Regions from separate parts of the Desulfohalovibrio reitneri genome, predicted to be linked through region 3. Evidence: predicted binding sites of a transcription regulator. Region 3 holds the regulator's gene; each other region holds the start of a gene.
What was found. Region 3 encodes sigma-54, which starts transcription at its own class of promoters, with help from an activator protein. Its sites were predicted from a motif close to CTGGCACGGNNNNTGCTT; they were not measured.

Region 1 (3,272 bases), on a different contig from region 3:
CGACGTAGGGATTGGACTCGGTCTCGCCATGCACCAAAAATGTGAATCCCGAGGAATTGCCCGTAAGCAGCCCCGCCCCGCGATCCAGGCGGGAGAGGGTGTCCACGCAGACGCGGTGGCCCATGCCCGAGGGCTTGATGGCCGTGACCCGGGCGGGCAGAAGCTCCACCCCCAAGGCTCCGGCGTGCAGCATCTCGCGCACTGCGCGGAGGTCGTCCAGGACGTTTCCCTCAAGGACCACCCCGTCCACGCCGCGCTCCAGCACCTCGGCGGCCAGCCGGGCGCGCTCGGCGGACTCGCAGGCGGCGTAGAGCGTCCCCTCGCCCACGGCCAGCAGATTCTCCACCGGGATGATCTCCCAGCCGCGCTCCAGCAGCACGGTTCCGCCCGCGGCCAGGGCCTCGGCGGCCCGCTCCTCGTCCGCCTTGGACTGAAGGGCCACGCGCTCCACGCCGTCCAGGGACTCCACCGGGGTGCGGGACAGGGAGGCGGCCTCGTCCACGGCCACTGCCGGGACCAGCAGTCCTTCCGCCCCGGCCTCCAGGGCCTGGGTCACGTCGCCCTTGTCGAAGGGGTCGCTCATGAAAAGAAGGGAAGCCACGGCTACTTCTCCCCCGCGCCCAAAAAGTCCATGGCCCGTTCCACTTCCCAATCTTCGTGCACCACGCCCTTTAAGGCGCGCACCAGCCGGGAGGGGTCGTCGGCCTGGAAAATGTTGCGACCGATGGACAACCCCTTGCCACCGGCCAGCACCGAGTCGTGGGCCATCTGCACCAGGTCGCGTGTGTCGTCCAGCTTGTCGCCGCCCGCGATGAGCACCGGCACGCAGCAGGACTCGCAGACGCGGGCGAAGGAATCCACGTCGCCGGTGTAGACCACCTTGATGACGTCCGCGCCCAGCTCCACCCCGGCGCGGGCGCAGTGGGCCACGATCTCCGGATCGTAGGGATTTTCGATGTGCGGGCCCCGGGCGTACATCATGGCCAGCACCGGGATGCCCCAGCGAGAGGCGGTGGAGGTGACCCGGCCCAGGTCCTCCAGCATGGAGGCCTCGGCCTCGTCGGCCAGGTTGACGTGCACGCTAATGGCGTCGGCGCCGAGCTGGATGGCGTCTTCCACGGTGCCGACGAGGCGTTTTTCGTTGGGTCTTGGGGAGAGGGAGGTGGAGGCGGAGAGGTGGCAGATGAGTCCGATGTCTTTTCCCGAGCCGCGGTGCCCGCATCGGACGAGGCCTTTTTGCATGAGCACCGCGTTGGCCCCGCCTTCGACCACCGCGTTGACCGTCGCCCTAAGGTCCACCAGACCGTAGATGGGGCCGACGGTGACGCCGTGGTCCATGGGCACGACGATGGCTCTGCCCGATTTTCGATTGAAGATTCGTTCCAGGCGGATGGCCTTGCCGATGTGGATGCTGCCCGTGTCCATGCCAGATGCTCCTTTTTAGCACCCACCGAGACCGCCCAGGCAAGCCGCGAACCGTCGGGCCCAAAAAAAGGGGCCGCCGGCTTGCGCCCGCGGCCCCTTGGGTGGTTTTGGTGGTTAGGCTACTGCCTACACGCTACCGTTCCCCGTGCCGCGGGCGCTTCCAAAATAAAAAAACCAGTACCAAAACAGGTACGTGGCGAAAGAAAGGAAGGAAGGAACGCGGCTTTGGGAACTCATGATGAAAAGGGGTATCCCCGCCTCGCCGAGCCTGTCAAGCGTTTTTTTCGTTACCGCCCACACGGGCGGCGAGACCGAGGCCCCGAACGTCGATATTACAATTTTGGACCGAAGCATGCAAGCACCCGCCTTCCTGCGGTTGCAAGTATACAATTACGCAAAATTGCCAATCATGCCACATTAACAGAAGTGCAAAATGCACATTTTTGTGATGCTGTTTCTCATTTCCATTCGTCCATATCCATTCATTCCGGCCTTTTACGCGTCTGGCCCGCTCCTTGCTCAAGGGAAAGTGCTGAGGCTGTGGTCCGATCCAACGAGCAACTGGAGGTTCGAAATGATCTTCTCACGCATCATCGGCAAAGGCGCGGCAAGGCCGCTTCTGGCGGCCGCCGCTTTGGCGGGCGTCTTCACCATGCTTCCCGAACAGGCGCACGCCGAGGACTTTCTCACCCAGGGCAACGCCAACATCCTCTGGACGCTCATCGCGGGCATCCTGGTCATGTTCATGCAGGCGGGCTTCGCCTGCGTCGAGGCGGGCTTCACCCGCGCCAAAAGCGCGGGCAACATCATCATGAAGAACTTCCTCGACTTCGGGGTGGGACAGATCACCTTCTTCCTCTTCGGCTTCGCCCTGATGTTCGGCATCGACGCCGGGGGCGGCTTCATCGGCGGCTCCGGCTTCGCCCTCTCCAACCTGGGGCTGGATTACGACACCCTGGCCGGGTTCGACTACACCTTCTGGTTCTTCCAGAGCGTGTTCGCGGCCACCGCCGCCACCATCGTCTCCGGCGGCATCGCCGAGCGCACCAAGTTCAGCTCCTACATCCTCATCTCCATCGTTGTCACCGGCCTCATCTATCCCATCTCCGGCCACTGGGCCTGGGGCAGCCTCAACGGCGCCGAATCCGCGGGCTGGCTGGAGAGCATGGGCTTCATGGACTTCGCCGGTTCCACCGTGGTCCACTCCTGCGGCGGCTGGCTGGCCCTGGCGGGCGCCATGGTCCTGGGACCGCGCCTCGGCAAGTACGGCCCCGACGGCCAGGCCAACGCCATCCCCGGCCACAACATCCCCCTGGGCGCGCTGGGCGTGTTCATCCTGTGGTTCGGCTGGTTCGGCTTCAACGCCGGTTCCACCACCACCGCGGACAACACCATCGGCCTCATCGCCATGAACACCTCCCTGGCCGCCGGCGCCGGAGTCATCGGAGCCATGGCCACATCCTGGATTCGCTACGGCAAGCCTGATATGTCCATGACCATGAACGGCGCGCTTGCCGGACTGGTGGGCATCACCGCGGGTTGTTACACCGTCTCCCCCTTCGGCTCCATCGTCATCGGCCTCATCGCCGGCCTGCTGGTGGTCCTGTCCATCGAGTTCATCGACAAGGTGCTCAAGGTGGACGACCCGGTCGGCGCGGTCTCCGTGCACGGCACCTGCGGCGCCTGGGGCACCATCGCCACCGGCCTGTTCACCGTTCCCGGCCTCAACGGCGGAGCGGGCGGGCTCTTATACGGCGGCGGCATCGGCCAGACCATCACCCAGATCGTGGGCGTGGCCGCCGTCTTCGTGTGGGCCTTCGGCCTCGGCTTCATCGCCTTCTCCATCA
Region 2 (3,272 bases), on a different contig from region 3:
GCGCGCCCAGCTCCACCACCTTGCGCCCCCTGGCCCGCAGCTCGTCCACCTCGGGTTTGTAGAGGGTGTCCATGGGCAGGCCGAATACGTCGTTGTCCGGCACGTAGGTCAGGGTGGACAGCACGTCCAGGTAGGACTTGAAGATGAAGATACAGGTTTTCGGCAGGAAATTGTACAGGTTGTAACTCATTCCCCCCGACTCCGGCACGGGGATGTATCCCTGGGCCAGATACTCGTCATGCACCAGGCGGAAGGACTGGATGTACTCGTCCAGGGTCTCCGCGATCTTGATGCTCGGCCTGTCCAGGTCTTCCAGCCTGGCTTCCAGCAGTGACGAACGCCGGATCCGGATGGTGCGGCGCCGTTCGATGCTCCGTTTCACACTTCTCCTCCCGTGGACCACGCCCAAAGCCCGCCCTCGCGGCAATGGCGGACGGCCTGGCGCGGGGCTGGCGGCAAGGTCCAACACGAGAATCAAGCGAGAAGCATGCCAAAAGGAAAAGCCGCTATTTCCGCCCACAGCAAGGGGGTTGCGCGGCTTCCGCTCCACCCGTTTCCATGAAACATGGAGCGGGCCGAGTTGTCCGTTCCACGCATTGTTCCCCGCACCACGCGCCAGAGGCCGATTCCCGAAGGAACCGGCCTCTCGTTCCCGCCCCGGGCCGGCGTTTCAATTCCGCTTCTTCCGCCTGGCCATGTAGGCCATGGGCAGGAGTCCGGCGCCCAAAAACAGCAGGGTGGCCGGTTCGGGCACGGGGTTGGGCACGCTGTAGCCCTTGATCTGGAAGGCCAGGTTCGACTGCCCCGGCGCCTGGTTCAGCCAGGACATCCCGGCCAGGCCGTCCAAATAGAAGTCGGCGCCGAACCCCTCAACCACCATGTAGGCCACGATCCGGTTGGCGAGGTTGTTGTCGTTGGCGAAGTCGGGCAACTGGGAGCCGTCCATCTCCAGGCCTGTCAGGTCAAGGCCGCTGTCCGGGGCCACGGACATGCGGATGGCCAGCAGGTTGGTCTCGGCCGACTCGGCCAGGGAACCGTCGTAGCCGCCAAGCTGGAAGTTTATGAGGCCGCCGGAGCGGGACAGGCTGAAATCGTAGCCCACGCCGTTGGACCAGGCCCACTGGCTGCTGCCTCCGGGTATCGGCCCGGCGTTTGTGAACATGTCCGGACCGTGCAGCCCAACCTCGTATGTGGCGGCGCCGCCGAGGTCGCCGATGCGGCCCTGGGCCACGAACGTCTCCACGCCGCCGGCCGGCAGCCAGGAGAAAAAGTCGGAGTCGGACTGGATTGACGGCCCAAGGCTCACCACCGGCAGGGCGGAGGCCATGGAGGGCAGGCAGAGCAGAAACAGAGCCAGCACGATCTTTTTCACGGGAAGTCTCCTTTAGTGGGGAATGCCTTCCGCCCGTATTGCAAGCTGTGCGCCATGCATACGTAGGCACGCCATTTCAGCCTGTTATGCAATCTTCCCCGTGTTGTCCCCCTGCACTCCCGCGCAGGCAATCCGCGCCAATGTAAGGTTGTTCGACTTGTCCGGCCCATCCGCCCCGCACGGCAGCATCGCTTTGGTACGTCCTTTGCTGACTATCCACAAATCATGGAGAAGATCATGTACCGACTCCCGCTCCTGCTCACCCTGGCCCTCCTGCTCGGCTCCCCCCTCCCCGCCCACGGCTTCGTCTTTTCCGATTCCGTGGTCCACTGGCCCGGCTACGCCAGCCCGCTTTCCGGGCAGAACGCCAGGGACGTCAACGGAACCCCCGACTTGCTGGGCGGCGAGTTCGTCTTTAATGGGCAGCATTTGCTAGGAATCCGGGTTGATTACTCCGCGCCGTCCACAGCCCTGTGGGACACGGTGGTCCCCGGCGACTGGTTCCTGGACGTGGACTCCGACGGCTACTGGGACGTGGCGCTGGCCAACGCCCTCAGCCGCGAGGCCGGAAGCCGGAACGTCTACGGCGTGAACCTGGCATACGGGGACGCGGGGTCCTACGCCTTCTCCGACGACGTCTACAACGCCCTCGGCGGCCTGGAGCGCAAGGGGCATCCCGTGCTGGCCACGCTGGAGCAGGCAGGGCTCATCGGCTCCGCCGCCTTCTCCGGCTGGGAAAAAGACCCTGTGCTGGCGGACACCTACAGCGCCTACTGGGACGTGTCCGGAATAAGCGGATTGCTGGGCCTGAGCCCCGGCGGCACCCTGACCTACGGCTTCACCATGAACTGCGCCAACGACGCGCTCCACGGCCAGGGCCCCGTGCCCGCTCCCGAACCGGGCAGCCAGGCCCTGCTGCTGGCAGGCGGCGCCGGGGTGGTCTGGAAGGCCCGCCGCAAACGGCGCGGCTGAGAAATGTTGTCAATTTTTCAGGCACGGACGTCGGCGGCCTTTACATTCCGCCCCGTCCGGTAGGATACGCACGGCCCTCCCATACCCGCAGTCCCGCGTCGAACTCTCCGGCTTTCCATGAGAAGCCCTTCGGCGGTCAAGGAACCGGCGGCTATTCGCCGCCCCGCCGCACGCCATTTGCAAAGGGGTTCGCGTCCCGCGCGGGCAGGCCCGGCATCCAAGCGACCATCTGAGATGGTGCTTTTCTCCCCACCTGTCGGGCAAAACCGGGAGGCGCACGCCATGCCGCGAATCCACCAGGGAGGAGGGGAACACAAGGCGGGCCGGGATGAGGTTCGCCTCGCCCTCGCCTTGCGTCATTACACCCATCCGTTCCTCTCCCCCCTGGAGAGCTGCCGGAACATGGTTCTGCGGCGCAGGACCACGACGACGACCTACTCCCTGAAACCCTTCCTCGACCACCAGGCCATCTTCGTCCACATCCCCAAATGCGCGGGCGTTTCCGTGTGCTTGGCCCTGTTCGGAAACCTCGCCGGGGGGCACAGGACCATCCGTGAATACGCCGCCATATTCAGCCCGCGCGAGTTCCGGAAGTTCTTCAAGTTCACCGTGGTCAGGAACCCGTGGGACAGGCTGGTCTCCGCCTTCCTCTTCCTCAAGCGCGGCGGGATGAACGAGGACGACAGGCGGTGGGCGGAACGGCACATCGCCCGCTTCAACGACTTCCCCGCCTTCGTCAGTGGCTGGCTCTCGCCGGAAAACGCCCGGACGTACCATCACTTCCGGCCGCAGTTCGACTACCTGACTCTGGACGGCCAAAACCTGTCCGTGGGCTACGTGGCCAGGCTGGAGACGCTGGGCAAGGATTTCGGCGTCATTTCCGATAAACTCGGACTGCGCGCCAGACTGGACAGGAAGAACGTGAACA
Region 3 (3,272 bases):
CGTCTCCCTGGAGCAGGGGGAAATCGCAGGCATTCTCGGTCCCAACGGCGCGGGAAAGACCACCACTTTCTACATGCTGCTCGGTGTCATCAAGCCCAGCGGCGGCCATGTCTACCTGGACGATGAGGAAATCACCTCCTGGCCCCTGCACGAACGCGCCCGGGCCGGCATCAGCTACCTCCCCCAGGAAAGCTCGGTCTTCCGCAAGCTGACCGTGGGGGAGAACATGGACGTCATCCTGGAACACACCGACCTATCCAGGAGGGAGCGGGAGAAGCGGAAGCATTCCCTGCTCCAGGAGCTAGGCATTTCCAGGCTGGAGGATTCCAAAGCGTATCATCTGTCCGGAGGAGAGCGCCGCAGGCTGGAAATCGCAAGGGCGCTGATTCGCAGACCCAAGTTCATCCTGCTGGACGAACCGTTCGCCGGCATCGATCCCTTGGCGGTTGATGATATCAAGCTCATCATCCGTGCCCTGCGGGACAAGGGCATCGGCATCCTCATTTCGGACCACAATGTGCGCGAGACCCTCTCCATCTGCGACCGCGCCTCCATCGTCTTTGAAGGCACCATCATTCTGAATGGATCGCCGGAGGAAATCGCCGCCAATCCCAAGGCCAGAAAGGTGTATCTTGGGAGCGAGTTCTGTCTGTGAAAAATCGTGCCAACCGGGTAAAATATCGCGTCAATAAAGACTTGCTGTCGTTGCATCCCGCCCCGCTCTGTGGCATACAGCCCGAGTGCCGGACGAAGCGATTTTTTCGATTCTACCAACAGTGGAGCCTTCCGCTTCCCGCCTATCGGGCGGACGCCTCCCGTCAAGGGAATGAATGATTCATGGGCCTTGAACTGCGACAACAGCTCAAGCTGAGCCAACAGCTTGTCATGACGCCGCAACTGCAGCAGGCCATTAAACTGCTGCAACTCTCGCGGGTCGAACTGATGGAGCAGGTGCAGCAAGAGCTCATGGAAAACCCGTTCCTGGAGGAAGGATCAGAAGACCAGGGCGATGCCGAACAGCCGCAGGATTCGAGGACAGACGGCGAAAGTGAGGCGCTCATGCGCGACGCCGACTGGGAGAACTACCTCGGGGAGTTTTCCTCGTCGGCCCGGCAGTCCGGGGCCCGCGAGGCGGAGTCTCCCGAAGAGGGGCTCAGCTTCGAGGCCAGACTCACGGCCAAGCCTTCCCTGGAGGGACACCTGGCTTGGCAGATGCGGCTCTCGGATTTCGACGAGGAAGCCATGAACGTGGGAGAGCACGTCATCGGCAACCTCAATCCTTCCGGCTACCTCATGTCCAGCGTGGAAGACATCGCCGGTGAATCCGGCTCTTCTCCCGAAAAGGTGGAGTCGGTTATCCTGGCCATGCAGCGGTTCGATCCTGTAGGCGTGGCTTCAAGAGACCCCCGCGAGTGCCTGCTGGTGCAGATGGACGTGCTGGGCATGGACGACCCGGTGCTCCGCTCTCTGGTTTCCGACCATTTGGAGGATCTGGAGAAAAAGCGCTACAAGCCGCTGGCCCGCAAGTTCAAGCTCAGCCTGGACGAGCTCAAGGAATACCTCGACGTCATCCAGTCACTCGACCCCATGCCCGGGGCCAGTTTCGGAACGGGTGAGCCGCAGTACGTCAGCCCGGATGCCTACGTCTATAAATACGACGACGAGTTCGTTATCGTCCTCAACGAGGAAGGGTTGCCAAAGTTGACCCTCAACTCCCTTTACATGGACGGCATGGCCGCCGAGCGCGGCAAGAGCAAGGATTATTTTCAGGAGCGCATGCGCTCGGCGGTCTGGCTGATCAAGAGCCTTTATCAGCGCCAGCGCACCCTTTACAAGGTCATCGAGTCCATCGTCCGTTTCCAGCGTGATTTCTTCGAGGAAGGCGTGACGCATCTCAAGCCGCTTATTCTCAAGGACGTGGCCGACGACATCAACATGCATGAATCCACAGTCAGCCGGATTACCACCAACAAGTACGTGGCTACCCCCCACGGCACGTTCGAGCTGAAGTTCTTCTTCAATTCGGCGCTGGAGATGGAGGATGGCTCCCAGGTGGGTTCCGAATCGGTCAAGGCGCTCATCAAGCAACTCATCGACAAGGAAGACCCCAAGAAGCCGTTGTCCGACGAGAAGATCGCGGACATGCTCAAGGACAGGCTGCATGTGAACATCGCCCGTCGCACCGTGGCCAAGTACCGCACCGCCCTTGGGATATCCTCGTCAAGCAAGCGAAAGCAGATATTCTGAGTGGGAGATGAAATGAACATCGCCTTTAATTTCATGGACTTCGAGCCGTCCGACCACCTCAAGGAGTATGCCCACAAGCGCTTCGGCAAGCTGGAGAAGCTGCTCACCAACAGTGACGGCGCCGACGTGCAGGTCAATCTTTCCGTGCAGAAGAGGGTCAACCAGACTGCGGAGGTCGTCGTCAGCGACGACAACCTCTACATTTCGGCTTCGGAGCAGACCGCTGATATGTACTCCACCATTGATCTGGTGCTGGACAAGGTGCTCACCCAGATCAAGAAGCTCCGGGACAAGCAAAAGATGGTGCGCCGCCCGGCCAAGACCGAAGCGGGACCAGTGGACGTCGCTCCCGAGCCCGAGGAAGCGGAGCGGCGGATCGTGCGTGCCGATTCCTTCCAGCCCAAGCCGATGGACGAGGAAGAGGCGGCCATGCAGCTCGAGTCGCTGGATTACGATTTTCTGGTATTCAGAAACGCGGAGACTTCGAGGATAAATGTCATCTACCGGCGTCACGACGGGGACTTCGGACTGATTGATCCTGCCTCGACGTAGAGTGAGGAGCGAATGAAACTCGGCGACTATCTGCGACGCGATTACGTGCTCCCTAACCTGCAGGCGGGCAGCAAGGCGGAGGTGCTGAGCGAGTTGATTCAGCCTCTGGCCCAGGAGCAGCCCGAGGTGGACGCGGACAAGGCCCGGCGCGTACTCATGGAGCGTGAGAAGCTGGGGACCACCGGCATTGGCGGCGGCGTGGCCATACCCCACGGGAAGATCGACGAACTCGAGGATATCATTCTTGTGGCTGGGCGCAGCTCCCGGGGGGTTGAGTTCGACGCCCTGGACCAGCAGCCCTGCCATATCTTTTTCATGGTGCTTGCGCCGGAAAACGCAGCCGGGCAACACCTGCGCATTCTGGCCCACATATCACGGCTGCTCAAGGACGAGGACTTCCGGCGTTCCTTCCTTTCAGCGGAAGACGCCGGGGATTTGTGGGAGCTTCTGCACAACGCCTGAGCGGCGGTAGC

Region 1: N911_RS0113400 (ammonium transporter) is a predicted target of sigma-54. The motif match lies at 1,929-1,946, and genes of this name have one in related genera.
Region 2: N911_RS0112880 (PEP-CTERM sorting domain-containing protein) is a predicted target of sigma-54. The motif match lies at 1,566-1,583, and genes of this name have one in related genera.

Annotation. Positions count from the first base shown of each region.
Region 1 covers NZ_JOMJ01000004.1:194,367-197,638, reverse strand. The annotation lists gene N911_RS0113415 (3-dehydroquinate synthase II domain-containing protein) at 1-601, opposite strand, end outside; gene N911_RS0113410 (2-amino-3,7-dideoxy-D-threo-hept-6-ulosonate synthase) at 604-1,425, opposite strand; gene N911_RS0113400 (ammonium transporter) at 2,000-3,272, shown strand, end outside.
Region 2 covers NZ_JOMJ01000004.1:68,204-71,475, reverse strand. The annotation lists gene N911_RS0112890 (N-acyl amino acid synthase FeeM domain-containing protein) at 1-382, opposite strand, end outside; gene N911_RS0112885 (choice-of-anchor W domain-containing protein) at 671-1,372, opposite strand; gene N911_RS0112880 (PEP-CTERM sorting domain-containing protein) at 1,610-2,344, shown strand; gene N911_RS0112875 (sulfotransferase family 2 domain-containing protein) at 2,627-3,272, shown strand, end outside.
Region 3 covers NZ_JOMJ01000003.1:868,483-871,754, forward strand. The annotation lists gene lptB (LPS export ABC transporter ATP-binding protein) at 1-655, shown strand, start outside; gene rpoN (RNA polymerase factor sigma-54) at 838-2,247, shown strand; gene hpf (ribosome hibernation-promoting factor, HPF/YfiA family) at 2,260-2,799, shown strand; gene N911_RS0104680 (PTS sugar transporter subunit IIA) at 2,812-3,261, shown strand.